2 regions of the Dehalobacter sp. TBBPA1 genome follow, and region 2 is predicted to be linked to the other one. Evidence: riboswitches for the same ligand, from Rfam matches in the RefSeq annotation. Region 2 holds a riboswitch; the other holds the start of a gene.
What was found. A riboswitch is a leader RNA that binds a small molecule or an ion and turns the genes downstream of it on or off. The one in region 2 is predicted to bind cyclic di-GMP.
Positions count from the first base shown of each region.

Region 1: linked by a shared signal. The riboswitch ahead of AB3489_RS03400 (SLC13 family permease) and the one ahead of AB3489_RS13110 (DUF5667 domain-containing protein) in region 2 are both predicted to bind cyclic di-GMP.

Region 1 is NZ_CP162385.1:683,547-698,927, forward strand. It holds gene groL (chaperonin GroEL) at 1-1,039, shown strand, start outside; gene AB3489_RS03345 (YmaF family protein) at 1,869-2,183, shown strand; gene AB3489_RS03350 (hypothetical protein) at 2,312-2,977, shown strand; gene hpt (hypoxanthine phosphoribosyltransferase) at 3,105-3,644, shown strand; gene guaA (glutamine-hydrolyzing GMP synthase) at 3,732-5,264, shown strand; gene AB3489_RS03365 (hypothetical protein) at 5,458-5,778, shown strand; gene AB3489_RS03370 (hypothetical protein) at 6,034-6,300, shown strand; gene AB3489_RS03375 (A24 family peptidase) at 6,340-7,101, shown strand; gene AB3489_RS03380 (NAD(P)H-dependent oxidoreductase subunit E) at 7,335-7,862, shown strand; gene AB3489_RS03385 (ferredoxin) at 7,859-8,251, shown strand; gene AB3489_RS03390 (NADH-quinone oxidoreductase subunit F) at 8,298-9,629, shown strand; gene AB3489_RS03395 (NADH-dependent [FeFe] hydrogenase, group A6) at 9,641-11,425, shown strand; gene AB3489_RS03400 (SLC13 family permease) at 11,422-12,696, opposite strand; cyclic di-GMP riboswitch class I at 12,825-12,967, opposite strand; gene AB3489_RS03405 (glycosyltransferase family 2 protein) at 13,066-14,241, opposite strand; gene AB3489_RS03410 (acetyltransferase) at 14,238-14,930, opposite strand; gene AB3489_RS03415 (DegT/DnrJ/EryC1/StrS family aminotransferase) at 14,934-15,381, opposite strand, start outside.
Region 2 is NZ_CP162385.1:2,649,407-2,664,787, reverse strand. It holds gene AB3489_RS13115 (cell wall-binding repeat-containing protein) at 1-1,276, shown strand, start outside; cyclic di-GMP riboswitch class I at 1,372-1,456, shown strand; gene AB3489_RS13110 (DUF5667 domain-containing protein) at 1,569-2,822, shown strand; gene AB3489_RS13105 (DUF3102 domain-containing protein) at 3,500-4,366, opposite strand; gene AB3489_RS13100 (hypothetical protein) at 4,598-4,951, opposite strand; gene AB3489_RS13095 (efflux RND transporter periplasmic adaptor subunit) at 5,252-6,517, shown strand; gene AB3489_RS13090 (efflux RND transporter permease subunit) at 6,514-9,810, shown strand; gene AB3489_RS13085 (TetR/AcrR family transcriptional regulator) at 9,905-10,501, shown strand; gene ytvI (sporulation integral membrane protein YtvI) at 10,625-11,689, opposite strand; gene AB3489_RS13075 (S41 family peptidase) at 11,956-13,581, shown strand; gene AB3489_RS13070 (cell wall hydrolase) at 13,674-14,477, shown strand; gene AB3489_RS13065 (hypothetical protein) at 14,872-15,381, shown strand, end outside.

The sequences.
Region 1 (15,381 bases), 1.0 Mb from region 2:
CGCCTATATGATCACCGATACCGATAAAATGGAAGCTATCTTAAACGATCCGTTCATTCTGATCACCGACAAGAAGATCAGTGCAATTGCAGATATCCTTCCTGTTCTGGAAAAAGTAGTCCAGGCTGGCAGACCGCTCCTGATCATCGCTGAAGATCTGGAAGGCGAAGCTATGGCTACCCTGATTGTCAATAAACTCCGCGGAACCTTTACGGCCGTAGGCGTTAAGGCTCCCGGTTTTGGAGACCGCCGCAAAGCGATGCTCGAAGACATTGCTGTTCTGACCGGCGGACAGGTCATCACTGAAGACCTCGGCCTCAAACTGGAAAATACTTCGCTGGATATGCTCGGACGCTGCCGACAGGTCAAAATAACCAAGGAAGAAACAACCATCGTTGATGGCAACGGCGACCAACAGGCTATCAGTGCCCGTGTTGAATCCATCAAGAAAATGATTGAAGAAACAACCTCCGACTATGACAAAGAAAAACTCCAGGAACGTCTGGCTAAACTGGCCGGCGGCGTTGCCGTCATCCAGGTTGGAGCAGCTACCGAAACTGAAATGAAAGAAAAGAAACTGCGCATTGAGGACGCTCTGGCAGCTACTCGCGCCGCAGTCGAAGAAGGCATTGTTGCCGGTGGCGGCACAACTTATCTTGATGCAATTGCTGCACTTGATAACGTTGACGTATCCGGCGATCAGAAAACCGGAGTGGCTATTATCCGTAAAGCACTGGAAGAGCCTGTCAGACAGATTGCTAATAATGCTGGTCTCGAAGGTTCCGTCGTTGTGGAAAAAGTCCGCAACAGCTCTAGAGGCGTAGGCTTCAACGCGATGACTGAAGTTTATGAGGATATGATTGCAGCCGGTATCGTTGACCCGGCGAAAGTAACCCGTTCGGCTCTGCAGCACGCAGCTTCGATCTCCGCTATGCTCTTAACCACAGAGTGCCTCGTTTGCGACCTGCCTGAGAAAGAAAATCCAGCAGCTGCCATGGGCGGCATGGGTGGCATGGGCGGAATGGGCGGCATGATGTAGGAAAAGACCAAACCCATTGATATATCATGCGCTGATAAAAAATATCCCCTACGGGGTAGCGTGAAGGTGATAAAAATAATCTCCTGGTATAGGGGTTATAATAAATCCTTCGGTTAGAGGTTTCTCATTAGTTTGCTGAACTTTTGGGAAGCCTCTTTCTTTTTTTTGTCTTATCATAAATGGTTAATCAATCTCATAAAATAAAATTGTGAACAAAAAATCTATAAGGAATTTCCCTTATAGATGGGCAAAGCAACCATATTGCTTGGTGTAAAAAGTAGTTCAATTTGTAGGCGGCTACTTTTTACACATAAGGCTAGATCTAGGCAAGTTTTTAATTAAATACATAGTTTAATTATTTGGATAATCAAAGCGATCAGGCTTACAAGAAGGGAACAGGAACCAAAAATGATCATCATTGTCTGATAGAGTTTTGTCATAGTCCAATTCCTCCTCTCAAGAAGAATTGGTTGCTTTACCTTTAGAAATTTATTATTCTAAATATATTTGTAGTAGTATATATGCTAGTTATACAAGTTTAGACTTAAAATGTTTGTCTTAAGAATTAAGTAGACTGTCCGAGATGGATGGTCTTTTTAGAGAGTTCGGTGAACGTCTTTGGGCATCTCCGTTGTTTTCGGGGACAGGTTAGGAATGGCCAAATATCTTTCCTCGCAAAAAAACTTTGCAGAGGAACTTGGCCTACTAATTTAGTCATATAAAAAGCGGGCTGGCACCTTAAATACTTATTTGGTTAAAGATGGAAGAATAGAATATGCTCAAAAAATATCCTCTGAAAATATTTTATAGAAAGAGGAGGTTATCTTTTATGGTGCAAACTGCGAAAAGCCCGCCAAACCATAATCATGGAAGTTCAACGCATACATCCTGCGATTACGGGCATTCTCATCAATGCTTGGATATTTCGGGAATAGCTATTTCAACCGGTGATAGTCATGTTCATCATTCAGAAAATTTCGTTTTGTATGAGCATGGACATACGCATTACTACAAAGCTGTTTCGAGCCCTTCAATTCCGCTGAAGAATGGATGGCATGCGCATAATTGGGATTTCTACACGACCGTAGACAACGGCCACCGACATCGAATTTCCGGTGTGGATATGGCGGCTCCCGGCATTTGATCCATTGATTTCGGATTTGCCAATAGGCAATCGTATAATCGATAATTCAGCCCAAACAGGAATTACCAGTAATACCTTGATTTAGCCGGTCATAATATTAAGTAAGAACTCCGCCAGGAGGGCAAGGCATGAAAAAGAAAATCATTGTTGGTTCCATCATCATTTTTTTGTTCGTCATTGGAGGAATGATTACCATAATGCGTCAGCCCGATCCGCAGCAGCTGGTTATCTTGGGCCTGGAAAACCTGAACAAAGCCAATTCATTTTCTTATGCTTTAACGCAGCAGCAGACAGTGGATGGCAAAGCGCGGTTACTGACGAGGATTACCGGCTATAAGAGCGGTGAAAACATTCAGATTCAGGGTCAGCTGGCGGGAAGCAAAGTTGAGATGATTAAGGTGGGTGATGTTCTCTACAACAAGGACCCTTTCAGCAAAGCGTGGGTAAAATTCAGCGATGTATCAGTTGCCCAAAAAGTCTTTCTGGTGGAGCTTAACCCTTTGGCCAGTCTGCAGTTGAAAGAGATCGGTGAGGTGATGCTTAAAGGAGAGAAAGAACTAAACAGCAAGAAATGCTGGGTATGCACGCTAAAACCAAGTGTACAGAATCAGATGATGGAAACTCTATGGACCGGTTTTGAGTACACGCTCTATATCACCAGAAGCACCAAAACTGTAACGCAGGTTGAAGTGAGAGCGCAAAACAAAGAAACCGGAGAACCGATGACCCTGATCCTGGAATTTAAGGATATCGGAAGAAAGATTTCAATCCAGCCGCCTGAAACGGCAGAGTAAATGTCTGGCTTCATAAAAGAAGGTACTGCAAAAACGCTGTTCGAATGCAGTTTTTGCAGTATCTTCTTTTTTATCCTGTTCAACTTGTGATATAATTCAGTGGTAATAGCTTAATGGAGTGGTAGGAATGGAAAGAAAGATTGCGAAGGTGCTGATAACCGAGGAACAGCTAAAAAAAAGGGTGGCCGAACTGGGTGAACAGATTACCAACGAATATTTTGGCAAGGATCTTCTGACCATTGGTATTTTTAAAGGGGCTGTGCCTTTTTTTGCAGATTTGATCCGGCAAATCAGAATTCCGTTGAGATATGATTTCATGGCCGTTTCAAGCTATGGGAGCTCCAACCGTTCTTCAGGAGCCGTCAGACTACTGAAGGATCTGGAAACCAGTGTCGAAGACAAACACGTGCTGATTGTTGAGGATATTGTTGATACAGGGCTTACGCTGAAATACTTGAAGGAAAACCTTCTCAGGAGACAACCCTTAAGCCTAAAGATTGTCACGCTTCTGGACAAGCCGGAGCGGAGACAGGTCGATATTCAGCCTGATTACAATGGCTTTGTGATACCAAATGAGTTTGCAGTCGGCTATGGGCTTGATTATGACGAAATGTACAGGAACCTCACGTATATTGGCGTTTTGAAGCCCGAGGTTTATGAGAAATAAAATCAAAAGAGATTACTCCATTTTACTGCCAGTTAAGAAAAATCATATCATAAGTCTCAGTACTGAAATGTTGAAAGGATGATGCAAGTGGAACGTGAACTGGTGTTGGTTCTTGACTTTGGTGGACAGTATAATCAGCTGATTGCGCGCCGGGTCAGAGAAGCAAAAGTATATTCAGAGATGATTTCATATAAGACCCCTGTAGAGAAGATTAAAGCTATGGCCCCGAAAGGAATCATTTTCTCGGGAGGTCCCGCTAGTGTCAATCAGGAGGGCGCGCCTTTCATTGACCCGGCAATCTATGAACTGGGGGTACCGATCCTCGGAATCTGTTATGGTATGCAGCTGATGACCGTACAGCTAGGCGGACGTGTGGAGAGACCGCAAGCCCATGAATATGGGAAAACAGAGATCACGATTGAATATAATGAAGGGGTCTGGCACGGACTCAAAGGTGCTCGTCAGTGTTGGATGAGTCATGGGGACTCAGTGCTGGAACTGCCTGCCGGTTTCATCCGGGCTGCCTTTACTGCCAATACACCGGTTGCGGGAATCTACTGTCCGGAAAAGAACTTTTACGGCGTCCAATTTCATCCCGAAGTCAAACATACCCCGGAAGGACAGGCAATGCTTGAGAACTTTCTATACAGGGTATGCAGCTGCCAGGGCAACTGGACCATGGAATCCTTTATTGAATCCCAGGTACAGGAGATCAGGAAGAGAGTCGGAGATAAAAAGGTCTTATGCGCGTTAAGCGGCGGGGTCGATTCTTCTGTCGCCGCAGTGCTTGTTCATAGAGCGATCGGGGATCAGCTAACCTGTATTTATGTCGATCATGGATTTATGCGCAAGAATGAATCGGAGCAGGTCAAGGATACGTTTATTGGAAAGTTTCACCTGAATCTGGATTTCGTCGATGCTTCGGAACGTTTTATGGCTAAGGTGAAAGGAATTTCCGAACCGGAAGAAAAACGCAAACGGATTGGCAATGAATTTATCAGGCTGTTCGAAGATGAAGCCCGTAAGTTAGGCCAGATTGATTTTCTGGTACAGGGTACGCTTTATCCGGATATTGTAGAAAGCGGCACCGAAACGGCTGAAACCATTAAAACGCACCACAATGTTGGCGGGCTGCCTGAAGATATGCAGTTCGAACTGATCGAACCTTTACGGATGCTTTTTAAGGATGAAGTCCGGGAAGTCGGACTGGAACTTGGCTTGCCGGAAGAGATTGTCTGGCGCCAGCCATTCCCAGGCCCGGGGCTTGCAATCCGTATCATCGGCGAAATCACGCCGGAAAAGCTGGATCATTTAAGAGAAGCGGATGCAATTGTCAGGGAAGAGATTATTAAAGCCGGACTCCACATGGAGGTATGGCAATACTTTGCGGTGTTGCCCTCTATCCGCAGTGTCGGCGTGATGGGAGATGGACGCACGTACGGTTATCCCATCGTCTTAAGGGCGGTCACGAGTGACGATGCGATGACGGCCGACTGGGCAAAGCTGCCGTACGAACTGCTCGAAGTCATCTCGAACAGGATCGTCAATGAAGTCCACGGTGTGAACCGCGTGGTTTATGACATTACCTCTAAACCCCCCGGAACGATTGAGTGGGAATAAACGGAAAGCCTATAGGCGATATCAGTAAGCCATGGTATATTAATATTGAAGCCACCAACTCTAACCGCTAACAAGGTCGGTTTTATGGGTATATCAGAAAGTATAATTACTTTCTGGTATATCTAAGTGCAACTAAGCAGCAGCCAAAGACTTGGCACCAGCCAAGTTTTCTTTATAAAAAGGGGTGAATGTCATGAGAATCACGATTTTACCCAAAAGCAAGTCCGGCAGAAAATCCTTCATCCTGGTGATTGTCAGCTGGATTTTGTTTGTCGTGGGTTCCGTACTTCCATACAAGGAAGGGTACTCCGGCTTAGAACTGATCTCGCATAATCCCCTTCAGGTTGTCATTACCGTTCTGATCTTTGCCGCAGGCATTGCAGCGGCCATTATTGGACTGAAAGCTGTTATCAGGAAGAAAGAGCGGTCGGTTCTGGTTTTTCTGGTGATTCTGATCGGCGTGTATTATATCCTGAGTTTTTGCGGCGTCGCTGTGAACGTGTTTTTTAGCTAAACATCTCTTTTGATGGGATGTAACCGTACTCGTTTTTTTAGCAAGTATCGCAGCCTTTATTACAGGAATAAAAGCGGTACGTAAACATAAAGACAACGCTATTCTCGTCAGGATATCCATCATTCTGGGATTTTGTACGATTCTGTTTCTTCTGCTGCACAGCTTATTTATCAATGATTAGAAACGATCAAAATAATTTTCGAATATATACAATAATAAGGTTGAAGGCGTTAAGTGACAGGAAGGGATGATCATATGAAGACAAAGTTATGGCCCCAATCTCGTTCCGGCCGATGGTCGGCTGGACTGAGCATTGCTTTTATTGTATTGATCGTGCTGAAATTGATGGGCGCATTGCCTTTGCCGACGTTTGCAGTAGCTGCATTGGGATTAGCAGGCTTTATTGCCGGAATTGCTGCAATCGTTGGGAAAAAGGAAAGGGCGATCCTGGTGTTTCTGCCAATACTCGTAGGATCACTGATTATCTTCTGGACTGTGGCGGAGATTGTTTATCCACATTAGGCCTTTAATTAATTCCAGCATTAAAAAGGTGGTGCCGTCTTGATCGAAAATATTATCATTTCTTTCATTGTGCTACTGTATGGTTTAGTCATCGGCAGTTTTCTGAATGTGTGCATTTACCGGATTCCGATCGGGAAAAGCGTTGTTGGCGGGAGATCCTACTGCCCGCACTGTGATACGCTGATTCCGTGGTATCTGAACATCCCTGTTTTCAGCTATCTCTTTCTGCGGGGGCGCTGCAAAAACTGCCGGGGGCTGATCTCCCCGGTCTATCCCGCGGTCGAGCTGCTGAACGGGATCTTGTACCTGATTGTCTGGTTCACCTATGGACTGAGCCTGGAAAGTGCTTTTCTGGCAATGCTTTTGTCTGTGCTGATTGTCGTGTCGTTTATTGACTGGCAGAAAAGGGTGATTCCGAATAAGCTGGTCGTTTTTCTGTTGGGCTTAAGTGTTTTGCACGGCGTCTATCAGAGCGTGTATTTTGGAGCTGCGTGGTATACTTGGGTCATTGGTTTTTTTGCGGCTTCCGTACCGCTTTTTTTTCTGAGCTTATTTTTTCCCGATGGCCTAGGCGGAGGAGATATCAAGCTGATGGCTGCAGCAGGGCTTTTTATGGGCCCACCGGTGCTGTTGGCGTTATTCCTTGGTTCGTTGTACGCAGGTCTTACTGCACTGTTACTGATCACAGTCAAAAAAGGATCCCTGAAATCAGAGATTCCTTTCGGACCGTTTCTGTCCCTCGGAATATTTACTGCTATGATCTTTGGAGGGCAGATCTTTCTATTCGCTGTGCAGGTGTAATGGAACGTAAGTAATTTAAAAATGATGATATGAGTAATAAAGAAAACAAGATAATGGCTGACCCGAAATGCAATGAATATGCAAAAGTTCATTGCATTATTTTATGCCAAGCTCTTGTCTGAATAAATCTATGCTATTTTTCCAAACTATTACTGAATAGTTCTTTGCCGTAAAAACGTCTTGAAACGATCAGAAAAATCATTGCTGTTATCGGAAAGGATCGTGTACCTGCTATGACTAAGCCACAGGCAATCGATGTTATGGAACCAACCAATGAAAATTTGCCCAGAGAAAAATTCGAGGAACTGGAAGCTTTTATTAACAGTTTACCAACAACGAAAAGTGCTCTGATTGAAATCTTACATAAGGCCCAGAATATTTTCGGCTATTTACCGAGGGATGTACAACTTTTTATTGCCCGGAAATTAGGAATTCCGGGAGCGGAAGTATTCGGAGTCGTCAGCTTTTATTCCTACTTTACAACCAAGCCAAGGGGAAAACATACGATCAGTGTCTGTATGGGGACAGCTTGCTTTGTCAAAGGGGCGGATAAAATTATGGAAAGGCTGAAAGAAAAGCTTGGCATTGAATCTAATGAAATTACACCTGACGGTCTTTTCGGTCTGAAAGATGTTCGTTGCATCGGCACTTGCGGCATGGCTCCCGTTATGATGATCGATGACAAAGTATTTGGCCGGGTGAGAGAAGAGGACCTAGATACCATCCTCGAATCATACCGCCGGAAGGAGATACTGGTATGAAAGTTGGTTCGTTGGAGGACTTACAAAGAATTAAAGAAGAATACCAAAAAAATATGAATATAGAACAAGGCGGCCAAAAGCCGGAAGGACAAATCAAAATTCTTGTGGGGATGGGCACCTGCGGCATCTCATCAGGTTCAAGGGAGACCTACAATACTTTTTTGGATGAGATCACTGCCCAGAACATAACCAATGCCAAAGTTGTTCCAGTTGGCTGCATTGGCTGCTGTCACTCGGAACCAACTGTTCAGATAAATAAATCGGACGAACAACCGGTTCTCTATGGCAATGTAACCAAAGACAAGGTCCGGGAAATTATTGAGCAGCATATAAAAAACGGCAAAGCAGTTGAAAATCTCTCTTTGGAAATAAACTTTGACCGGGTGTAGAAGCGGGCGTAGATTACAAAGTGCGTAAATTTATTTGGAGGCTATGATGTCAGAAACAGCAAAAAATCTGAAACAGTACCGGATTGCCCTGCGCAATTGCGGTCTGATTAACCCAGAAAATATCTTAGATTATATTGCGGTCGGAGGCTATGAAGCCTTGGGAAGAGTGCTGACAACAATGTCCCAGGATCAGGTCATAGACGAAATAAAAAAATCCGGGCTGCGAGGCCGCGGCGGAGGAGGATTCCCTACAGGTCTCAAATGGGAAATTACAAAGAATCAAGAAAACAAGGACAAATATATTATTTGCAATGCAGACGAAGGTGACCCCGGGGCTTTCATGGATCGGAGCATTCTGGAGGGCGATCCTCATTCCATTTTAGAGGCCATGGTGATCGGTGGCTATGCGATTGGCGCCGCCACCGGATTCATTTACATTCGGGCCGAATACCCGTTGGCAATTTCTAGGCTGCAAATTGCTTTGCGGGAAGCCCGAGAATTGGGCTTCCTGGGCGAAAATATTTTCAACATGTCTTTTTCCTTTGATATCCAGTTGAAATATGGAGCCGGGGCTTTTGTCTGCGGGGAAGAAACAGCGCTTATTAACTCCTGTGAAGGAAAACGCGGTGAGCCAAATTTTAAACCGCCTTATCCTGCGGAAGAAGGATATTGGGGCTGTCCGACCTGTGTAAACAATGTGGAGACGTTTGCCAATATTTCTCCGATTATCCTCAAAGGGAGCAGTTGGTTCGCTTCCATTGGCACTGAGAAAAGTAAAGGGACCAAGGTTTTTGCGCTGGTCGGTAAAGTCAAAAATGTTGGCCTGGTCGAAGTCCCCATGGGAACAACCTTGCGAGAAATTATCTTTCAAATTGGCGGAGGTATCCCCAACGGCCACAAATTCAAAGCCGTTCAAACAGGGGGACCGTCCGGAGGCGTGATTCCGGAGAAACACCTGGACATTCCTTTAGACTATGATAACCTGCTCAGTATCGGGTCCATGATGGGATCAGGGGGCATGATCATCATGGATGAAACCGATAATATGGTCAATATCGCCAAATTTTACCTGGAGTTTACGATGGATGAATCCTGTGGACGCTGCACCCCCTGCCGGATCGGTACCAAGCGGTTATATGAAAAGCTGAATCTCATTACCCGCCGCAAAGGAACGATGGCGGATTTAGATGCCATCAAACAGCTTGCTTACATGGTTAAAGGTAGTTCGCTCTGCGGGCTTGGTCAGACTGCGCCCAGCCCGGTCATCAGTACCATGAAATATTTTTGGGACGAATACCTGGCCCTGATCAAAGACATCGACCATCCTCGGGGGGAAGGCCATTATCAAGCAAAGAATAAAATTGGTCTGAAATCATAAGGAGGCTAACCATGACCCACGTTCAACAAACGCATCCTGCTAAAAAAATGATTGATTTTAAAATTAATCATCAATATCTACGGGTCCCTGAAGGCATCACCATTTTGGAAGCCGCCCATAAAGCAAGAGTTCGGATTCCAACTTTATGTCATCTGGATTTGCATGATATCAAAATGGTCAATCAGACGGCTTCCTGCAGGGTCTGCATGGTTGAGCTAATCGATGAGAAGACAAACCGGAATAAACTTGTCCCGTCGTGCGTAACCACCATTACGGATGGAATGGAAGTACTCACGCATACGCTTACAGCGATTACAGCCAGAAGAATGGCGGTTGAACTCCTGTTATCGAATCATCCCAATGAATGCTTTACCTGTCCCAAAAACGGAGAATGTGAGCTTCAGGCCTTAGCTGCAGAATTAGGGGTTCGGCATATCCGCTGGGAAGGTGAACGGATGAATTATCCGAAGGACGTATCCAGTGAGGCAATCGTCAAAGACGCCAACAAGTGCATTTACTGCCGGCGTTGTGAAACGATGTGCAATAAGGTCCAAACCTGCGGTATCCTGTCAGGGATCGGCCGTGGATTTGAAGCCTTTGTTGGCCCTGCCTTTAACATTCCGATGGTAGAGTCTTCTTGTACTTACTGCGGTCAATGTGTTCAGGTATGCCCTACAGCAGCGCTTACGGAAATTAATCATACCGATAAAGTATGGGAAGCTTTAAATGATCCGGATAAATATGTGATTGTCCAAACTGCTCCGGCTATCCGCGTAGCCATCGGAGAAATATTTGATATGGAACCAGGGACGATTGCAACCGGCCAGCTTGTAACCGCCTTAAAGCGTATCGGATTTAACGCAGTTTTCGATACGGATTTTGGAGCGGACTTGACAATTATGGAAGAAGCCTCAGAACTGATCTACCGTCTGCAGAACAATAAAACACTTCCGATACTTACGAGCTGCTGTCCGGCCTGGGTCAAATTTATTGAGCATCAGTTCCCTGAATTGTTGGAAGTGCCTTCCACCTGCAAGTCACCGCATATTATGTTCGGTACAATCGTCAAAACCTATTATGCCGAGAAGAATGGCATTGATCCGGACAATATCGTGGTGGTCTCCGTCATGCCCTGTATTGCCAAGAAAGCCGAGGCCAAGCGTCCGGAACTAACTAAGGATGAGCATAATAACGTCGATATTGTCGTCACGACCCGGGAACTTGGCCTAATGATCAAGGAAGCCGGTCTGGATTTTATCAATCTGCCTTCGAGTGAATATGACAAACCATTGGGTGAAACCACAGGAGCCTCAGTGATCTTCGGAACTAGCGGCGGGGTTATCGAAGCTGCACTCAGGACAGCTTATGAGTGGCTGACCGGTGATGAATTACAGAAAGTTGAGTTCGAGCAGCTCCGGGGAGATGGAGGCTTACGAAAGGCCACAGTTCAAATCGGCGACAAGATGCTACGGATAGGCATTGCCAGCGGGCTCGGAAACGCCCGGACCCTGCTCGAGGAAATCAGGGACGGTAAGAATCAATACGAAGCCATTGAAATTATGGCTTGTCCCGGAGGCTGTGTTGCCGGAGGTGGGCAGCCCTACCATCACGGCAATTTTGAAATTGTCCGCAAGCGTCAGGAAGCCATCTATCAGGAAGATAAAAATAAAAAGATCAGAAAATCTCATGAGAATTCAGAAATCCAAAAACTTTATCAGGAATATCTGGGCCAGCCTTTCAGTGACACTGCCCATAGATTGCTTCATACTCATTTTGAAGAGAGAGAAAGAATCTAATAGTACCGCAGCAAAATATACGCCGAGGCGATCACAATGGATAGAATCATGAACGGAAATCCGATCAGAAAGTATTTTTTGTAGCTGATCGTATAGCCGTTTTTTTCGGCAATCCCTGAGACAATGACGTTGGCCGAGGCACCGACAATTGTGCCGTTTCCGCCCAGGCAGGCGCCCAGAGCCAGAGACCACCAGAGCGGCTGGAGCTGTTCTGGGGTCAGCCCGCCGAGAACCCCGATTTTTTGAATCAACGGGATCATGGTGGCCACGAATGGAATATTATCGACGAAAGCTGAAAAAATAGCGGAAAGCCAGACAATCAGCATCGCCATGACGACCGGTACACCGCCGGTAAGCCCAAGGCTCCATTCAGCAATTTTGTCCAGGACGCCGACTTCGACCAATCCTCCAACTAAAACGAATAATCCGGTAAAGAAGAAGATCGTCGGCCATTCAATCGTCAGAAATACCTCTTCCGGTTCCTCATGGCTCAGCACCATGAGCAGCATGCCTCCGGCCAGCGCAATCGTAGCGGTCTCAACATGGATGACGGCATGCAGCATAAAACCGACAATGGTCAGAGCGAGCACGGCCAGGCTTCTTTTGAGCTGGGCCCAGTCTTTAATATAGTTGTATTCATTTTGCGACAGCAGCAGGGCGATGGATTCCTTATCGGTCTTTAGCTTTTGGCGATAAAGAAAATAAAAGCCCAATAGGGTAACAGCCAAGATCACAATCGTCACAGGTGCCAGGTTCACCATGAAATCCATAAAAGTAAGCTCTGCCGGTCCGGCAATCATGATATTCGGCGGATCACCGATCAGCGTCGCGGTTCCCCCGATGTTGCTGGCTAGAATCTGGGTAATCAAAAAAGGTATTGGGTTTAATTTCAAGGTTTCAGCAATCACAATGGAAACCGGAACGACCAGCAAAACAGTCGTCACGTTATCCAGAAAAGCCGATAAAACGGCAGTCAGTATAGCCAAAGAGATCAGCAGTCTGATTGGATTGCCTTTGACTTTCTTGGCGACCCAAATAGCCAGAAAGCCGAAGACACCGGAACGTCTGGTCAGATCGACAATGATCATCATGCCGATAAGTAAGCCCAGCGTATTCCAGTCGATGTGTTCCACAGCAGTTTCCTGCGGGAATACACCCAAAATAATCAGGAGACAGGCACCGAGGGCCGCGGCGACAGCCCGCGGGATTTTCTCCGTTACGATCAGTGCATACGTAGCTACAAAAATAACAAGGGTCAGAATCAAGGTCATGAATCGTGCACCTCCATCATTAGTGTGGTCAATTTTTATTGGCCTAACCGGTTAGAATATACAAAATAGTTGAAATAAAAAAGAGCAGATCCATAAAAGAAACTGCTCCCCCCTGAGAAGTTCAAAATCCTTGTAGTCTGGCAATCCTGTCAGAATATCCTGGAAATGCATTTGGATTCCATTCATTTTGTATTGCATGCATTTCAAATTCCCTGATTTAGACCCATGACTTTTGCGTCCTTCACTTTCATGAAGTTTGCCCCAACACATTAAAAACCATATTATATTTTATTGAAATCTGAAAAATCCTGATCAACCGGATTGTGTCCAGAAAAGAAGTATAGCATCTTCGTTCATATTTTGTAAAGATCAGTTCGATCTTCTCAAATAATATTCAAAATTCTCGAGTGCCCAGGCATCATGGTACAAATTCCCTTCCCGGGATGCAGGGTCCAAAAGTGAAGTGCAATAGGCTGTTCTTTTTCCATCGGCTAGCTCTTGAAATATTTCGAGGTATTTCCATTTGGCCTTTTTGGCAAAGCTTTCGTTACTGTTGGCTTGCTTGGCCAGCATAAAGCAGGTTTTTATGCTTCTGTTCAGCGTGCAGAGGCTTTGGGCCTGACACTTGTCACAGCCGATGAACTGGGTCATATCAATTTCCACGGTCGTGACAAAGCCGACTTTGAAAGGTGTATAATGCACAATCCTTGGCGATAATTCAGCATCGCCATACCCGCATTCCTCATTCCAATAACCAATCCGGTCAATGAGCTCGGGCCGTAACCCCTGAAGACATCCCGGAATAAAATCCATGATTACATCAATGCCGGCATTTCTTAGCTGAAGATAGGATAGATCATTCTTGACCTGAGGAATGACGGGAGGGAGAAATCTCGGATAAGGGTTATCCCGCATGGTTCCTAAGAGACCCACTTCCGGAAAAGCTTCAAATATTTCCATATACCTGGTCAGCCAGTTTTTGGTCTTGATATAGACATCGCTGTCAATCGTGAAGAAATACTGGTTGGGCTTTCTCTTTCTGAGGTTGTAGTTCAGGACATAGATTGGCCCCCGGTTAACCTTCAAGCGTGTTTTGGATTTAATTCTTTTGTCCTGAAGGCTTTTGATATAATTCCAGGTATCATCTTTGGAGTTGCAGTCGATGATATGCATTTCAAAATCTTCGTCTGAATCCAAAATCTTGTTTAGGTTCTGCATGGTAAGCCCGAGACGGTTGAAGGTAACATAGCTGATAAAAGGAGGAGGGGAGGTGCCGTCTGTCGGGTTCTGTACAGAAGGTTCAATGATTTCTTCCAGGATCCCAGGATCTAGAATCTGTTGAAGGATGGTGGCGTCGTCTAATTCTTCCCAGTCAATGTTTTTTGGAACCGCTTGTTGAGAAATCTCCGTAGCAGGGGTGTCAGCGGCTTCCTGAACAGGGAAGGGGCTGACGCGTTTTTGCAGGGCAGAGGCTTGGGCCTGATTAATGGCTTCAAGAACAAGCTGTATCGCAGTTTTGATCAAAATAGAAGAAAGTTCCTTCATATCATCAGTCCTTTAGGGGAATGGGTTTCAACCAATTCTTTTAAATGTTTAACTGGTCGGGCAGGGACACCGACGGCCATGCAGTATTCCGGGATGTTGCGAGTGACGGCAGCGCCAGCCCCGATGATGCTCCACCTGCCAATCTCTTTTTCGGGGATCACCACAGTTTTGGAACCGATTTCACAACCTTCATGGACCTGCACGTTTCCGGCCAGGGTGACGTCCCAGTATAAAGAGGAGTAATCCCGGACAGCCGTATCGTGGCCAATCCTGCAGCCCGGATTTAAGGCTACGTGACTACCTATCCTGACATCCGTCGACAGAAAACTGTTCCAGCAGATGATATTGCCGCAGCCCAATTGAACGGAGTGGCTTATTCGGGCAGCGGGATGAATCAGGTTGGCAAAATACAGCTGAAAACAGGACAGGCTGGCGATCAGACGGTATTTATCCGTCGGTCTCGCGATCGCACATACAATCCAGAGAGGGTGCCCTGTGTTTTTTTCGAGCCAGTCCAGGTTGCCCAGAACAGGATAGTTATTAATAACCTTTCCTTGTTTGGCCGGAGTTTGGTCGATATAGCCCAACAGGTTCCACTGTTTTTTTTCTGTATTGATATCTTCAACGAGCTCGGTAGCTTCCCGGCCAAAGCCGCCGGCTCCAAAAATGATGAGATCTTTTATAGCCAATGATCACACGCCCAATTCAATTGAAAATTTTGTTGATTTGCTTTTTATTTTTATCTCCCTGATGATGCCGCCTATTTTTTGAACGTCGGACGCTGACATTCTGCCGTGAAGCGGCAGAGCCAGAACACTTTCCGCGACTTTGTTGGCTGTGGGCAGATTGTCTGCGGAGGAGGAAGGAAGACCTTTAAAACACTTAAAATTGCTGCAGAGCGGGTAAAAATATTTTCGGCAAAAAATATTGAAGCTTAACAATCGGCTATAGAGCTCGTCCCGGGAGATACCGTATGCGGCCGGATCAACCCGGATAACAAAATACGGATAATTGGCTGTAATTTCTTCAGCCTCCTGGGAGACGGTTATCCCAGGGACATCAACCAGCACTTGCCGGTACAGGTTGGTAAGATATTTCCTTTGGGTTATTTCAGCTTCCACTTCTTTTAAGAGCAAAATG
Region 2 (15,381 bases):
AGCCGGGATTAAAGGGTATCCGATTCTGCTAACGGACAAGTATTCGATCCAGTCTAATATTCTTTCCTACTTAAAAAGTAAAGTCACGACTACGATTGTGGTCGGAGGTACCGGTGCAATTAGCGACAGCATTTATAACAAGCTGCCTTCCCCTGTAAGACTGAACGGTGATAGCCGGTACACAACGAACCTCAGTATTATCAAATATTTTGCGAGTAGCTTGGATTTTAAAAACTGTTACGCTGCAACCGGCGAAAACTACCCGGATGCATTAACCGGCTCGGCACTCGCAGCTAAAAATAATGCGCCAGTCTTTCTGGTCAGCAGTTCGGTGAGCCTTTCTCTTTTAAACTATATTAAGGATCAAAATATATCGTCATTTACCGCATTTGGAAGTTCCAATGTCCTGTCATCATCTGTCTTAAACAGTATGGTCGCATCGGTGTCGGGAACAAGCAGCAAGATACCTGCCATACCGGATGATCTGACTGCTATTGCCTCAAGCCCGATCGAGATTGATCTGGACTGGGATGCGGTAACCGATGCGACAGGCTACTATGTTTATAGAGCGACATCATCTACCGGGACCTATACAAAAATTGATACCGTCCAAACGAGCTCTTACACGGATGATGGTCTCACAGCTGGAAAAACTTATTATTATAAAGTGAAAGCCTATAACAGCTATGGAGAGAGCGACTATTCCACAAGGGCGTATGACACAACAGATGCAGACTATGCGTTGGATACCCCTTCAAACCTTGAGGCAACTGCCTTGAATTCAAAAGAAATTCACCTGAGTTGGGATGACGTTGATGGTGCCAGTTATTACTATATCTACAGGTCGACCTCATCCTCAGATACTTACACCAAAATCAAAACTGTTTCGACCAATTCGTATACCGATACAGGGCTCACAGCGGAGAAAACCTATTATTACAAGATACAGGCATACGGAAGCGATGGTTTGAGCGCCTTTTCATCTGTGAAGTATGACAAGACAGACGCAGTAAGCGTACCTGCTACGTTGACAGCTACAGCATTGAGTTCCAGCCAGATCAAATTGACCTGGGAGACCGTCAGTGATGCCGAGTCCTATTATATTTACAGGGCAACCTCCGAGACCGGAACGTATACCAAGATTGCAACCGTAACCGCTCTTGAATATACAAATACTGGGCTCACTTCAGGAAAAACATACTATTACAAAATCAAGGCCTATAATGGCAGCAGTCTAAGTGATTATTCCTCAGTGGCTGAGGCAACGACCGAATAGATATGACCAAAGTCCTATTCTTTGTGCTCCATTGGTATCAAAATGCCTGTCAACAGTTGTATTAAGTTTTTTGGTGAATTATAATAACCATATTAACACGATAAGGGCAAATCCGTCGAAAGGCGGAGACGCAAAGCCACGGGTCTAAAGCCGAAAGGTTATGGCAGCCGGGTTGCCGAATGGGTAACTGAATTAACACTTAATTAGGGTACCTGTTCCAGAACTTGGAGCAGGTATTTTTTTCTCCCCAGACGGCAAGAACAACAAATTAAGGTTTTGAAAGGAGTAAAAAATGTTCAAAAAAAGGATTTTGGTATCGGTTCTGTGTTTACTTTTTACTTTTGCTGTTGCTCCAACTTATGTTTTTGCTGAAACAGTGACGGGTGACACTACAACAACTGAATCCGAGACCATAACAACTGGCGAGGATGCTACGAATACAACAGACGATACTGCTAACGAAACTACGAACGATGCTACAAATGATACCACAGCTGATACAGTCGATGAAGAAATTGCCGATGAAGCCGGTGTAACGCCGGACAGCTGGCTGTACTCACTCGAACAAATGATTGAAAGTGTTCAGGTGGCCGTGACCTTCTCTGCGGAAGGAAAAGCAGAACTGCTGGTCGAGTTTGCGAATGAAAGACTGGCTGAAGCGGAAATCATGTCCGAGCAAAACCAGTTGGATTTGATGGAACAGGTTCTGAAAGTCTATTCAGATACGATAAAGAAAGCCAATTTCCAGGTTCAACAGATCATTGAGGATACCGAAGCAGTTGACGGAACGGATACTACGGGTACAGATGCCACTACTGCCGAGGAAGAAACCACCGCAGCTACCACTGAAGAAACAACTACGGATGAAACAGCCACGGATGAAACGGCGGCAGTTGACACAGAAGAAAATACCGTCATCAGCAATCTACTCGCCAGCATTGAACTTGTCCAAAGTGATGCCGACAAGATCGTCCTTAAAATCACCGGAGGTCTGACAGAAGAACAGGCTGGAATCATGCAGAATATCATCCAAGCCGAAGTTCAGAACACCATTGCCATGAAAGCCTATGTAGCTGCGAAAGTAGCCTATGCTGAAGCTGTGCAAGAATTTGCAGCAGCCAAGGCGGAATTGGGACAAGCTCGTGCTTCAGGTGATGAGGCTGCCGTCGCAGCCGCTCTGGGAAAAGTAGCACAGGCTCAAGCATATAAAAGTGACATGCAGGACCTCAGAAAAGATGTTCAGAAAATCAAAGTTGAGACGATGAAAGAAACCAAAGAAGTCCTGAAAGAGCAAGCTCAGAACATAAAGGACTACAAGAAAGCCAATAAAGATCAGGCCGTAAGCGGCGAGGAAGAGAACCTGGAAGCGATCGAGGGGGATCAGGATGTGACTACGGCAGACGATCAATCTTCTACAGACGGAACAACTGTGGAAGAGATAGGCGATAACGCTGACGGAACGGTTGACGTACAGAACCTTCAGAATACTGCCCCGAATTCAGATTTAAATAATGGAGCTAAGGGCAAAGGAAAAGATAAGAGATAGGATTGAATAAGACAATTTATCTAATTCCTCTAACTAGGGCTTAGCTAAAAAAAAGCTAGTAATAACAAGGGTTTGACAGTACTTTTAGCGAATCTAAGTGTAAGGGAATAGAGACAAAACCCCTTAAACCTTGCACTTAGAGGAGAAAATATGTACCGCAAGGGTCACGTAACGTTCTTAGACGAGGGGGCATCAGTGATGTTGCCTCTTTAGTCGACAAGGTAAGAGAAAATACCGTCTAAACAGCGTCAGCTCAGAGTTCTTTCTGTCCAATTTTTGTAAATGCTCTGAAACGCCGATCGCCACAACTTTGGCGAGAAACTCAAAAGATGCAAGCCCTAAATACCTCCTTAAAAGAAACAGACAGCTATCAGGCAGATAAAAGTGCCAGGGCTGTCTGTTTTTGTGGTTTACAAGGAGAAGAACGCGTCTTTTGAAATAAGCTATCCATCCACAGCAGAAGGTCAGGAAACGACATGTACTATTTTTTAAATTTTTTATAGTTCAAACTTAATTAAGGTTTATATAATAATATTAACAGTGATCAGGCAAAAGATGAGCGGGGGCGGGGACGCCGGCAAATCTTGATTCCAATCATCTCCTTTCTCTTTTATTTGACAGCTTACGACTGTCTGGTACATACTATGCTTGGCTTGTCCAAAGGTTCCCAAAAAAAATCAGGAATGAACTCTAAGCGGCTTCTTAGGGGGCGGCCACTCTTTAATCGTCTCTGCCATGTATTCAATCAGACGATTGGCCTCTTTTCTTTTTTCTTCTTTCAGGTTCGGATCGATATGCGCCAGATTGGTGAGCGCTGTCGTCAGATCGAAGAAGGTATCGGCGATCGTTTTGCAGCAAGCGTCGCATTTTTCTACATACTTGATGTGAGCGTCCGGGTCATGTCCGGTTTTAAGGTTGTGGGTAAAAGGGGCTGTTGTTGCAGAAGGGTCGTTACCGGCAGAGGAGGCATTGTTGGCAGATTGCGCTTCTGCATTGACATTCTCCGGATTCGTTGGCCTTGATGCAGCCTTAGTGTGCTCATTCTTTAATTCGGAGAGGGTGCTGTCGATCGCCTTCAGTCCTTTTTTAAGTGCTTGATTCTCCTGAAGCGCCTGTTCCTTCGCCTGATTGGCCTGATCTCTGTCCTTAAGAGCCTGCTGCAGCTCCTGTTTCGTCATACTGCCGACGTTATTGTGCGCGATAAATTCCTCCCGCTCCTCTGCCGGGAAACCCAGTAAGAGGAGGGCCTGGGTATAAGTCAAATGGGACACTGGTGTCCCATTTGAGCTGTCGGATCCTTCAGGGAAGTTAGGCCCGTACTCTTCGTAGAGCTTTATCAGCCTGGAGGCAGTTCGGCGAGAATAGTTCACGGACTCTTCCAGCCACTTAATCCATTCCCCGTGTTTGAGCATGGCCTTGGCTTCCTGCAAATGACGGCCGATTTCAATGGCGCTGGTAAGCAATATTTTTTTAGTTTGGCAGGTTATCATCTTTATTTCAGCCGCTATGACAAGCGGTGTGCGTTCGGTGATCGGATTATCCATGCCGCCCGCCCTTTCATTATGAGTCTAATTACAGCATATGCAGATGGGCTTCGGATGGTGAGGGCTTGGTTTTGTGACGTAACAGACAGAAGTAATAGCAATGGCAAAAGATAGCTAAAGATAGCAGGAATAGCTATAGACAATAAACGCAGCGCAATAATAAATAAATCCCACGGGTTTTGAATCCGTGAGATTTTTAATATCAAAATGATTTGTTATTGAGACTTTGTTTTATACGGGCCTTCTCTGCAGGGATCTGATGGAAATTTCATGTTCGCCAAGTACCTGGATAATCGATTTTTGGTCATCTGAGATCTTGTCTAATTTATGATTGGTCTCTGTCCGAAATTCCATCAGTCCGGCTGTTTGCTCAACAACAACATCCAGTTTATGTTCAACCTTACAGAGTCGTTGATCCATGGAATCCAGTCGTTGGTCGATACCGTCGAATCGTTGGTCGATACCGTCGAATCGTTGATTAATACCATCGAATCGTTGATTAATACCATCGAATCGTTGAGAAATATCTTTCTTCATTTCTCTGATTTCACGAAGCACGATAGTCTGAAACTCATCATTGGACATAGCGGCTTCCCTCCAAAACAAAATGGATCCTTTGATAGATATTATGCAATATAAAAAAGAAAAAAACAACCATAAAATACCAAAAATTTACAAAATAATGTTGCCATTTATGGGAAGAAAATATTTGGTAATATCTAACTTGAACCCATTGACCCAAGGCACAAAGGAAGATAAGATAAGAGAGGTGACGTGCCGACTGACCAGTCGGTCGCGACGGCCACGGCCGCAACCACGACATTCATGAATATGTCCCAAAAAGAATAGACTTAGAAAGATATTGATTTACGGGGGAGTAGAAAAATGAAATTCAAAATGAAACGGTCTGAGCAGGGTGGCAGCCCGGACTTGAAAAAACCGATTGGGAAGAAGAAAATGATCATTACCGTGATTGCAATCCTGCTTGTCCTTCTGGTCGGGGTAAGAATCTACGGTGCGATACAATCTGCTGCTGAAAAGAAGGCAGCAGAACAAAACAGACAGAATTATGTCCCGGTGGAAGCGTTGACCTTACATAAACAGAGCATCTCTTCTGCGATTACCTTAAGCGGCAAAGTTGAAGCGGATAAAGAAGCTTCCGTGGTCGTCGGTACCCCGGCCAAAGTGGCGGCGGTCTATACCAAAGTTGGGGACCGGGTCAGCAAGGGCCAGGTACTTTTCAGCCTTGATAAAACCGATCTGATGTCCAGCTATAACCAGGCTTCAGCGGCCTATCAGCTGGCGCAGGCCGGCTATGAAACCAATATGGCCAATTATGAAAACAGTAAAAAGAATTATGAGAATATGAAACAGCTGTATGAAATCGGCGCGGTCAGCAAGTCGGAGCTTGATCAGGCTGCCGTGGCGGCTTCGGATGCGGTTCTGGAAACGTATAAAGGCCAGCTGGCTCAGGCCAAGGCTGCTTATGACGCGGCGCAGAAAGCCCTGAATGATATGGATGTCAAGGCGCCGATCGACGGTGTCCTTACAGCGCTCGATGTGAAAATTGGGTCGATGGTGATGAGCGCCGTTTCTCCGGCCAGGGTGGTAGATTTGAATAAAGTGTTTGTTACAGTAAGCCTCAGCGAGCAGGAGATCAACAGCGTGCACAGCGGCCAGTCGGTTCAGATTGAAGTGCCTGCGGCTTCAGTGAAAGTCAAAGGGGTTATTGACAGTGTAAGTATTGCAGCCAATGCCCAGGGCAAATACGCGCTCAGAACCTATATCGATAATAAAGACGGAATCATCAAACCCGGCATGTTTGCCAATGTGACCTTAAACATTGCCGGCAAAGATAATGTCCTGGCTGTGCCGACCGATGCGGTGATTTTTCACGGCGGAAAAGACGTCGTGTATGTTGCCAAAGATAATGCTGCAGCCGAGATGGAAGTAACGACAGGACTTGAGAGCGGCACCGAGACGGAGATCGTCGGCGGACTGACGGAAGGGGACATCGTCATTATCAAAGGGCAGAACTTTGTGCAGGATGGTACGGAAATCAAAGTCGTAACTGTTGACGGCAAGCAGGTTGCTCAGGAAACGACGGATACGGCAGCTTCGGCGCAAACAGGGGGAGGCGTTCAGAAGTGAAAATATCTGAAACGTCGGTAAAACGCCCTGTTACAGTCCTGATGCTTGTTTTTATTATCATCATTCTCGGATTTGTGTCCTTCACGCGTATTCCGCTGGACTTGATGCCCGAAATGGAATTGCCTTATGCAATCGTGAGTACATCCTACAATGGAGCAGGCCCTCAGGAGATTGAAAACCTGGTCACGCAGCCAATCGAAAAGGCTGTTTCCACAGCCCAGAATGTCAAAAATATCAGCTCCATCACTTCGGAAGGCAGTTCGCTCGTTATTCTGGAGTTTAATTATGGAGTCGATATGGATCAGGTTGCCCTCGACCTCAGAGAAAAAATTGACCTGATTAAAGATTACTTCCCCGACGGCGTCAGCAGCCCGATGGTCTTGAAACTCAATATGAATTCAACCCCGGTCTTGACGCTTTCTATTTCGTCATCGACGATGAGTCTCTCCGAACTGCAAACCCTGTCGGAAGATACGATCCAACCGAGACTGGAAAGAGCGGAAGGGGTTGCTTCCGTGTCCGTGACCGGCGGAACCAAGGATATTATTGAAATCCGGACAAAAAGTGAGAAATTAGCCGGTTATGGCATTAACCTCGCTTACCTTCAGGGAATCCTGGCTTCGGAGAATGTCAACCTGCCCGGAGGTACGGTCAAGAAAGGGACCCAGGAGCTGACTGTCAAAACGACCGGGGAATTCATGTCGGTAGCTGAGATCGAGCAGCTGCTTATTCCGCTGCCTACCGGCGGAAATGTTCAGCTGAAAGATTTAGCCGATATCGAATTAAAGCCGGATCAGCAGACAACCATTTCCAAAGCGAACGGCAATCCCGGTGTCAATATTTCGATCCAAAAACGTTCCGACGCCAATACAGTCCAAGTTGCGGAAGCAGCCTATGTAGAGATCGACAAAATCCAGGATGAACTAAAAGACGTCAAGATTACGGTGGTCATGGATAATGCAGCCTATATCAAGGCTTCATTGTATTCGGTCGCGGAGCATGGGGTTATCGGCGCTCTCCTGGCGGTACTGGTCCTGTACATTTTCTTGCGAAATATCCGTTCTACCCTGATTATTGCTTCAGCTATCCCGATTTCCATTATTGCGACGTTTTGTCTGTTATATTTTACCGGCATTACGCTGAATCTGATGACGCTGGGCGGATTAATGCTTGGTATTGGCCGTCTGGTTGACGATTCGGTCGTGGTGCTCGAAAATATCTACCGCTTCCGACAGAACGGCTATTCCAGGGTCGAAGCGGCAGTGAAAGGATCTTCGGAAGTAATCATCGCTGTCATGGCTTCCACGCTGACGACGGTCGCAGTCTTTTTGCCGATCGTCTTTGTCCAGGGATTAACCTCCACACTATTCCGGCAGTTTGCCTTGACGATCGCGTTTTCGCTCGGAGCATCGCTGGTCGTTTCGATGACGGTTGTCCCGATGCTCGCTTCCAAGCTGCTGAAAGTAGAGCGGAAGAATCAGACTGCTGGTTCTATTGATGCAGGGAAGACGGGGGAGACGGATAAAGCATATACACAGACCGAAACGGCTGAAGCATCCGAAACATCCGAAACATCCGAAACAGTGAAAGTAGCCAGAACGGATGCAGCGGAAGATGAAGAAAATGGCAGGGGATTCTTCCGTACGCCTGCGTTCTTGGCGAAAGCCCACGATAAATTTGACCAGGGCTATGAAGCGCTGCTCCAGGGGTATAAAAAACTGCTCAGATGGGCCCTGGGCCACCGGAAACGCGTTTTTATCGTTACAACCATTGTCTTTGTCGTTTCCATTGCCTCTGTTGCCGCTGTTGGGACGGAATTCTTCCCGACGACGGATGAAGGAATGCTCTCGATCAGCGTTACGCTTCCTGACGGGGCAAAGGTCGGCGATACCTCGGCGGTCATGCGTGAAATTGAAACGAAGATAGAAGATATTCCCGAGATCGATACCATCTTCCTGGATGCCGGATCATCCGGAACCATGAGCCTGACAGGTGCACAAGGCAACGTTGGTACCTTTACTGTGAAGCTGCTTCCTTTAACGGATCGGAAACGCGGCGTTGTGGAGATCTCCGATGAAATCCGGGACCGGATTAAGGACGTACCCGGGGCCAAAACCAGTGTCGCAGCAACCCAGTCCGTGATGAGTGCCGGTGATCCGATCAGCATCACCATCAAAGGTGAAAATCTGGATCAGCTGAAGAAGATCGGAGACAATTTTGTCACCGTGATTAAAAAAGTCCCGGGAACCCGCGAAGTTAAATCCAGTTATGAAGACGGAATACCGGAAGTTGAGATCAACGTGAACCGTAAGGCGGCCAGCCAGTATGGTCTGAGTGCCGGAACAATCGCCTCTGCGGTAAAAGCATCGATCAGCGGGGCAACCGCGACACAGTTCAAATACAATGGGACCGAAATCGATGTAAAGATCAAAGGGGACGAAACGTTTAACCGGAATCTCCAAGCCCTTGAGCAAATCCCGATTACCACGAGCCTCGGCTATACCGTTACGTTGGGCGAAGTGGCGGATGTTTCCGTCAGCCGCGGTCCTGTCAGCATCAGCAGGGACAACCAGGCGAGGACCCTGACGGTCTCCGGCCAGATCAGCGGCAGGGACGTCGGCAGTGTCTCCAAAGATATTCAGACGGCGCTGGCAGATTACCGGATGCCGAATAATTATACCTATGAAATGGGCGGACAGCAGCAGGAAATGGTCGATGCATTCAGTGACCTGTTCCTTGCGCTCGGACTTGCCGTGATTCTGGTCTATATGGTCATGGCTTCCCAATTTGAGTCGCTGGTTTATCCGTTTGTCATCATGTTTTCCATCCCGCTTGGATTTGCCGGAGCGTTTTTAGGATTATTCATCACCGGCAAACCGTTAAGCGTTATGGCGATTATCGGGGTGATCATGCTGGCCGGTATCGTTGTTTCCAATGCGATCGTTCTGGTCGACTATATCAATACACGACGAAGAACGTACAAGGAGGACGTGCATGAGGCAATCATCAATGCAGGACCAATCCGCTTGCGGCCGATCATCATGACGACGCTAACGACTGTTCTGGCCATGCTGCCGCTTTCACTCGGGATCGGGGAAGGCTCGGAGTTTCAGGCGCCGATGGCCATTGTCGTTATCACAGGTCTCCTATTTTCAACCCTGGTTACCCTGGTGCTGATTCCGGTCATGTATTCTTTCACGGATGATCTGTCCAACAAATTCAAACGCAAATTCAGAAAAGACAAAAAATCTAAACCGGTGATCGCAGTAAACACGGATCAGCATACCCTTTAACCTGTAATCAAGAGAAAAAGCTTTACTCAAAAAAGCTGCAATTAAAAGATGGAGAATTTGATTTTACAGGCATCGGATAAAGGGGGGAACAACGGTGACCAAGGAACGGAAAAAAACTGAAATCCTACGGGCAGCCAGCAAAGTATTTTATATCAAAGGCTTTGAAGGAACAAAAATGGACGATGTCGCCAAAGAAGCCGGGATCGGCAAAGGGACCGTCTATGAATATTTTGACAGCAAGCAACAGCTCTTTGAGGAGATGGCCGTTTATAACTGCGAAGAGCATGGACGCAATATTCAGGACATTTTGGAAAAAGGAGGCTCTTTCAAAGAAAAAATCAGAGTTCTGGCAAAATATCAGGCAGAGCTGGTCAAGGAGCATATGCCGATTGCCAGGATGATGTCCTGTTCCAAGATTATGGTCCGGGAAATGGGAGCGGTCTTTATCGAACAGAATATCCGGGTCGGAGAGATTATCAAAAAGCAAGTCGTGCAGGCCATAGACCAAGGGGAAGTCAGGGCTGATATTGATCCGGAATTTGCTTCGGCGGCAATCATGGGCACAATCATGCAGTATTGCGGCAAAAAAGTGATATTTGCTGAGGCCATGCCTGAGGAAGCGGACTACGATAAGATCGTTCAGGTCCTGATGTCGGGAATTGGAATAAAGCCGGATGATAACAGAAGATAGTAAGCAGATCATAAAAAATTAAAAACTAAAAAATTAAAAAAACAAGTACGTTTCCGATGAACTCAAGGCTTCGGGACGTACCTGTTTTTTATTAGGTAGAATGTTGACTCGAATATAGCTTCGTTATATCTTGAAATTCAGCTTGATGACGCCGACCTTGACAAGGGCCCTATAGAAAATACAGGCCAGCGGGAACAGGAATACGCCAAGGACCCCCATCACTTTGAAACCAATCCAGATACTGATCAGAGTCGTCAAAGCGCTTAAACCGATGCGCTCGCCCAGTATTTTGGGTTCAATCACTCTCCGTACGACAATGATAATGATATACAGAATGACCAGACCTGCGGCCAAGAACAGCCGATCCTGGAAAAGTGAGACAACAGCCCAGGGCATGAGCACGGATCCGGTACCGAGGATCGGCAGGATATCTACGATTACAATCAACAAAGAAATGACTGCCACGTATTTTACATGGAGGATAGCGAGACCGGCAAAAGCAATAATATAGGTGATTGTGCTCAAAATGATCTGCGCTTTAAAAAACCCTAATGTAGCATTGCGTAAATCACCCAAGACGTAAACAGCTTTCAGCTTGGAGGAATCTTTGAAAAAGGAGTAGAAGAAACGGTGGATATTGCTTAACTGGAATGTGAACAGGAAAACGGATACCAGGTAGATAATCGACAGGAAGAACATGTTCGGTATCGCCGTGGAGATACTAAGTGTTGAGGAACCGATCGCGGATACCAGGTTGATGTTAGCCAGGTCATTGATCCATTTCATGATCATATCGTTTATTTCGGGAGGCAGCAATCCGATCGTTTCCTGGATACGCCCCGTAAGGTTCAAAAACCAAACCTGAATTGCCGGGCCGTTCGATTGAATAAAGTCAAGCAGGTCCAAAAGCTGAACATAGAGCTTACTGATGATCAGATAGAGGAAAATAACAATACTGGCAAGAAAAAACAGGTAGGTCACAGACACGGAGAGTGTCTTGCTTTTAAATCTAGAGACCTTGCTCAACCATGCTGCTGCAGGTTCCAGAAAAAGGGCCGTGAAGTAAGCAAGGACAAATGGCATAAAATGCGGAAGAATCTTATAAAGGCCATATGGAATGACGAGGGTTGCAACAATGATTAATACGGCGATAAATACTTTTTTGGAGTAATCAAGAAGATTTGACATTGTCCGAACCTTTCTTATCAGCGATGATCAGAAAAATATTTTCTTAAAATAGTCCTGTTTAGATAATATTATCGGAAAAGCCTTGAATATGCAATCAAAGTCTGGGAAGCGCATGACAAATAATCCTGAAACGGAAAGGGGAATGCCCGTTTTCGTCGAATTATTGCTAAGATAGAAAAACTAAACGAAACTTAAACAAAGCTTGAACATGCAAGATCATTGAATTTAGGCCGAACCTGCAAATCATACAGGAGGGAAAAAAGAACGTGAAATTTGGCAAAAGTCTAAGGTTTTTGATGACAGTGCTTCTGGTATTCTGTCTGGGTTTGGGACTTCCGCTGCAGGCTTATGGCGCGGAAAACGAAGCCCTGGATGAAGTCAGAACAATTTTGCAGGAGCAATATGTCGATGTTGTTCCGGATGAGATACTGAACGCGCCGACGGTCGAAAAAATGCTTCAAAGGTTGGGTGATAAATACACCGAGTATATGACCGCGGCCGAATATGATGACATGATCAGTTCACTGAATATGTCCTTTTCCGGAATCGGGATAGAACTGGAAATGGTACAGCAGGGGGTTAAGGTTACCCGGGTCATTGAACGTTATGGGGCTGATAAGGCAGGAATCAAACAAGGGGACATTATTCTCGAAGCAGATGGCTATTCCCTGGCGGGAAAAACCTCGGAATATTGCGCCGGCAAACTCCGGGGACCGGAGGGAACCAAGGTTCGTATAAAAGTCAAAAGAAACGCTCAAATCCTAAGCTTCACTGTCGTACGGATGAAGATTGTGATGCCGCTGGCTGAAGGCCGGGTACTGGAAGGGCATATTGGCTATATCGCAGTTAATTCCTTCGGCGAGGATATTGCAACGCAGTTCGGCAAGCAGGCCCTGGCCCTGCAGGAAAAAGGCGTAGACTGCTGGATTATTGACCTGCGTAATAACTCCGGAGGGTATACAAAAGCGGCAATGGAGCTGTTGGGTTATTTTATCGGGGATAAAAGCGCGTATATCATGAAGGCAAGGGGAAACCTGGGTATTGTCGATACAGCCGTCAAGCAGGCTTTCACGTTGGAAGGGCCGATTGTCTTGCTGATCAATGAGTATACGGCAAGCGCTTCCGAGATTACATCAGCCGCGCTGAAGGACTATGACAAGGCGACCGTCATCGGGGAAACGACCTATGGTTCAGGCCGGGTTAAGGCTTTGATCCCATTAAGCAACGGGGACTATTTGAAAATGTCCGTTTACAGGTTTTTCTCTCCGTACGATAACCCGATTGATGAGATCGGAATCAAGCCTCATCTGGATTTGACCGGCGTCAATGAGCTGAATACGGCTGTTTTGATGCTTAAAAACTATAAGGCTGAAGATAAATCACAAGATAAATCAGGGTATATTCAGCTGGAGGCGGGCCCTTATGTTTATCCGCTTTCGGTAAAAGAGCTTCGTCAAACCGAAAATTGGGTACTTGGCAAGAAAATTCTGGATTCAGCTTATGTAACCACAACACTTAAACTCGGAGGCCCGAACGGTTGGGAACCATTTCCTGAAGAGGTTCTCCAGGACCGCTGGCAGATCTACTACCCGGGATATGAAAAGTCCGGAGATCTTAAGAATATCCCGCTCGATAAGGTGTTCAACGTGAGCTTTAACCGGGAAATGGATTGGAATTCCGTAACGGCAGACAGCATTGAGCTGATCAATACTGCTACAGGAGAAAGAGTCAAGTGCGCATACACGTTTGTCGATCAGCAGCGTATGACTGTGAAACCGGCAACGAAACTTCAGGACGATACCGGGTATTGGCTGGTGATTCATCCTACAATCAAGGATGCTAAGGGCCAGGCAATTACCGGGGGTGTAGCGTCAGCCACAACGGTGAAATAACTTTTCTTTGTGATTCTTATAACAAATAACGTATAAAAATCACCTTTTATGGGAAAGAATAGAAATAGATTAATCCCAAGAGGTGATTTTTTTTGGAAGACCGACGATGCCGGAAAGGTTTGGCAGTGATGCTGACCACGGCGATTATCCTGACTGCTACTGCCCAGACAGTATATGCTGTACCTGAAAAATCAAGAGAATTGCTCTATTCCCGGGTATTGGAAATCCAACAGACTGTCCTTGAGGATGTCATGTCAGATGCCAGAGACATTATTCTGACGAAAGCAAATGAGAATCGTATATTCCGGATTCTCTTGGACAGATTTTCCGGACAGCCGGAAAATCAGATTTCCTTTGTGATCGAACAGCTGCCTTTGGAAAAGAAGGCTATTACTACCGTAGACAAAGGATCAGATACGGTGATTGAGGCGGCTAAAATGGCCGAACCGGCTGATTCAGCAGATTTGACTAATTCAGTGGATTCAGCCCGGGAGCCTGAAAGGGTTACTTCGGATGTTTCCCGCAGCAGTCAAATGGTTTATGACCAGGAAGATGTGATACTTTTAGCAAAAATCATTTATGCGGAAGCCCGTGGAGAAAGCTTTGAAGGTCAGGTTGCCGTAGGGGCAGTGGTTCTGAACAGGGTGGAAAGCCCGAAGTTCCCGGATACGATCCGGGAAGTCATTTACCAGCCGGGACAGTTTTCTGCAGTTCTTGACAGGCAGATTGAACTGACACCGGGAGATGAGGCCTATCAGGCTGCGCTGGAAGCGCTTGAGGGGCAGGATCCAAGCGAGGGCGCTCTCTTCTATTACAATCCGCGGACAGCGACCGACGATTGGATCAAAACCCTAGATGTTGTAAAAAACATCGGAAACCATAATTTCTGCGTCTAACACAGGAAGATATATGGTTAATAAGATTAAATAAGGGTATATGGCTACAAAATTAAAGACTTAGGGTCCTTTCCTCAAAGGAAGGCAGCTGAAGCGAATCAAAAGATTTGTCTGCAGCTGCCTTCTGTCGTGAAGAACGCTTAAATAAGCCTGTGATAAGTCTGGGGGCCACAGTTCCGCTGTGAGCGGAGCATGGATTGCGTAGCGCGGCCTTTTGTGTCAAGGAGGACATAACGGCCGAAAGCGGAACTGTGGCCCCCAGACTTGCTCTAACAAAATGGTTTTATATATAAAAAGTTAAGTAAGCTTCACGGTGTCACAGCTGCAGCCTGCTTTTCATATTATGACATAGCACAACACAGCGCAATTTGTAAACATACGAGGAGGTTAAAAGATGTTCGGACATAACAAAGGGTTAGGAATCTTTCCCCAGGGTATTGGGGGTATGCCCGGAGAATCAATGATGGGTATGACGCCAAGACAGCTCAATTTGGTCGCTTCGGAAGGCTTTAGCGGAAACGGAATGGCAACAATCGGAACGGATAACAATTTTTCGGTCATTGCGCACCTACCGCCGGCTCATACATTTAGTCCTCATGCTCCGGCAGTTTATGCGGCTTATCTGGTTGACGGCAAGGGAAAAAACGGATTTTATGCCGGAACGCTAAGACCGGCCGGCAATGGAATGTATCAGGCCAATTTCAGGAGTCCTGTGCCGCTCGTACATTATGACAAAGTTGTCATTTCACTGGAGAGCCCGCAGTCCATCATGCAGTCCCCGCAGGGTCCTATTGTCATGAAAGTCAAAGAAGGCTTTTTCCCTGGGCTGGGACCGGTCAAAAAAGCCGGCAGCAATATGTGGGGAAAGGTGAGAGGCTTTGTCGGCAGCAGGTTCGGCAGCAAA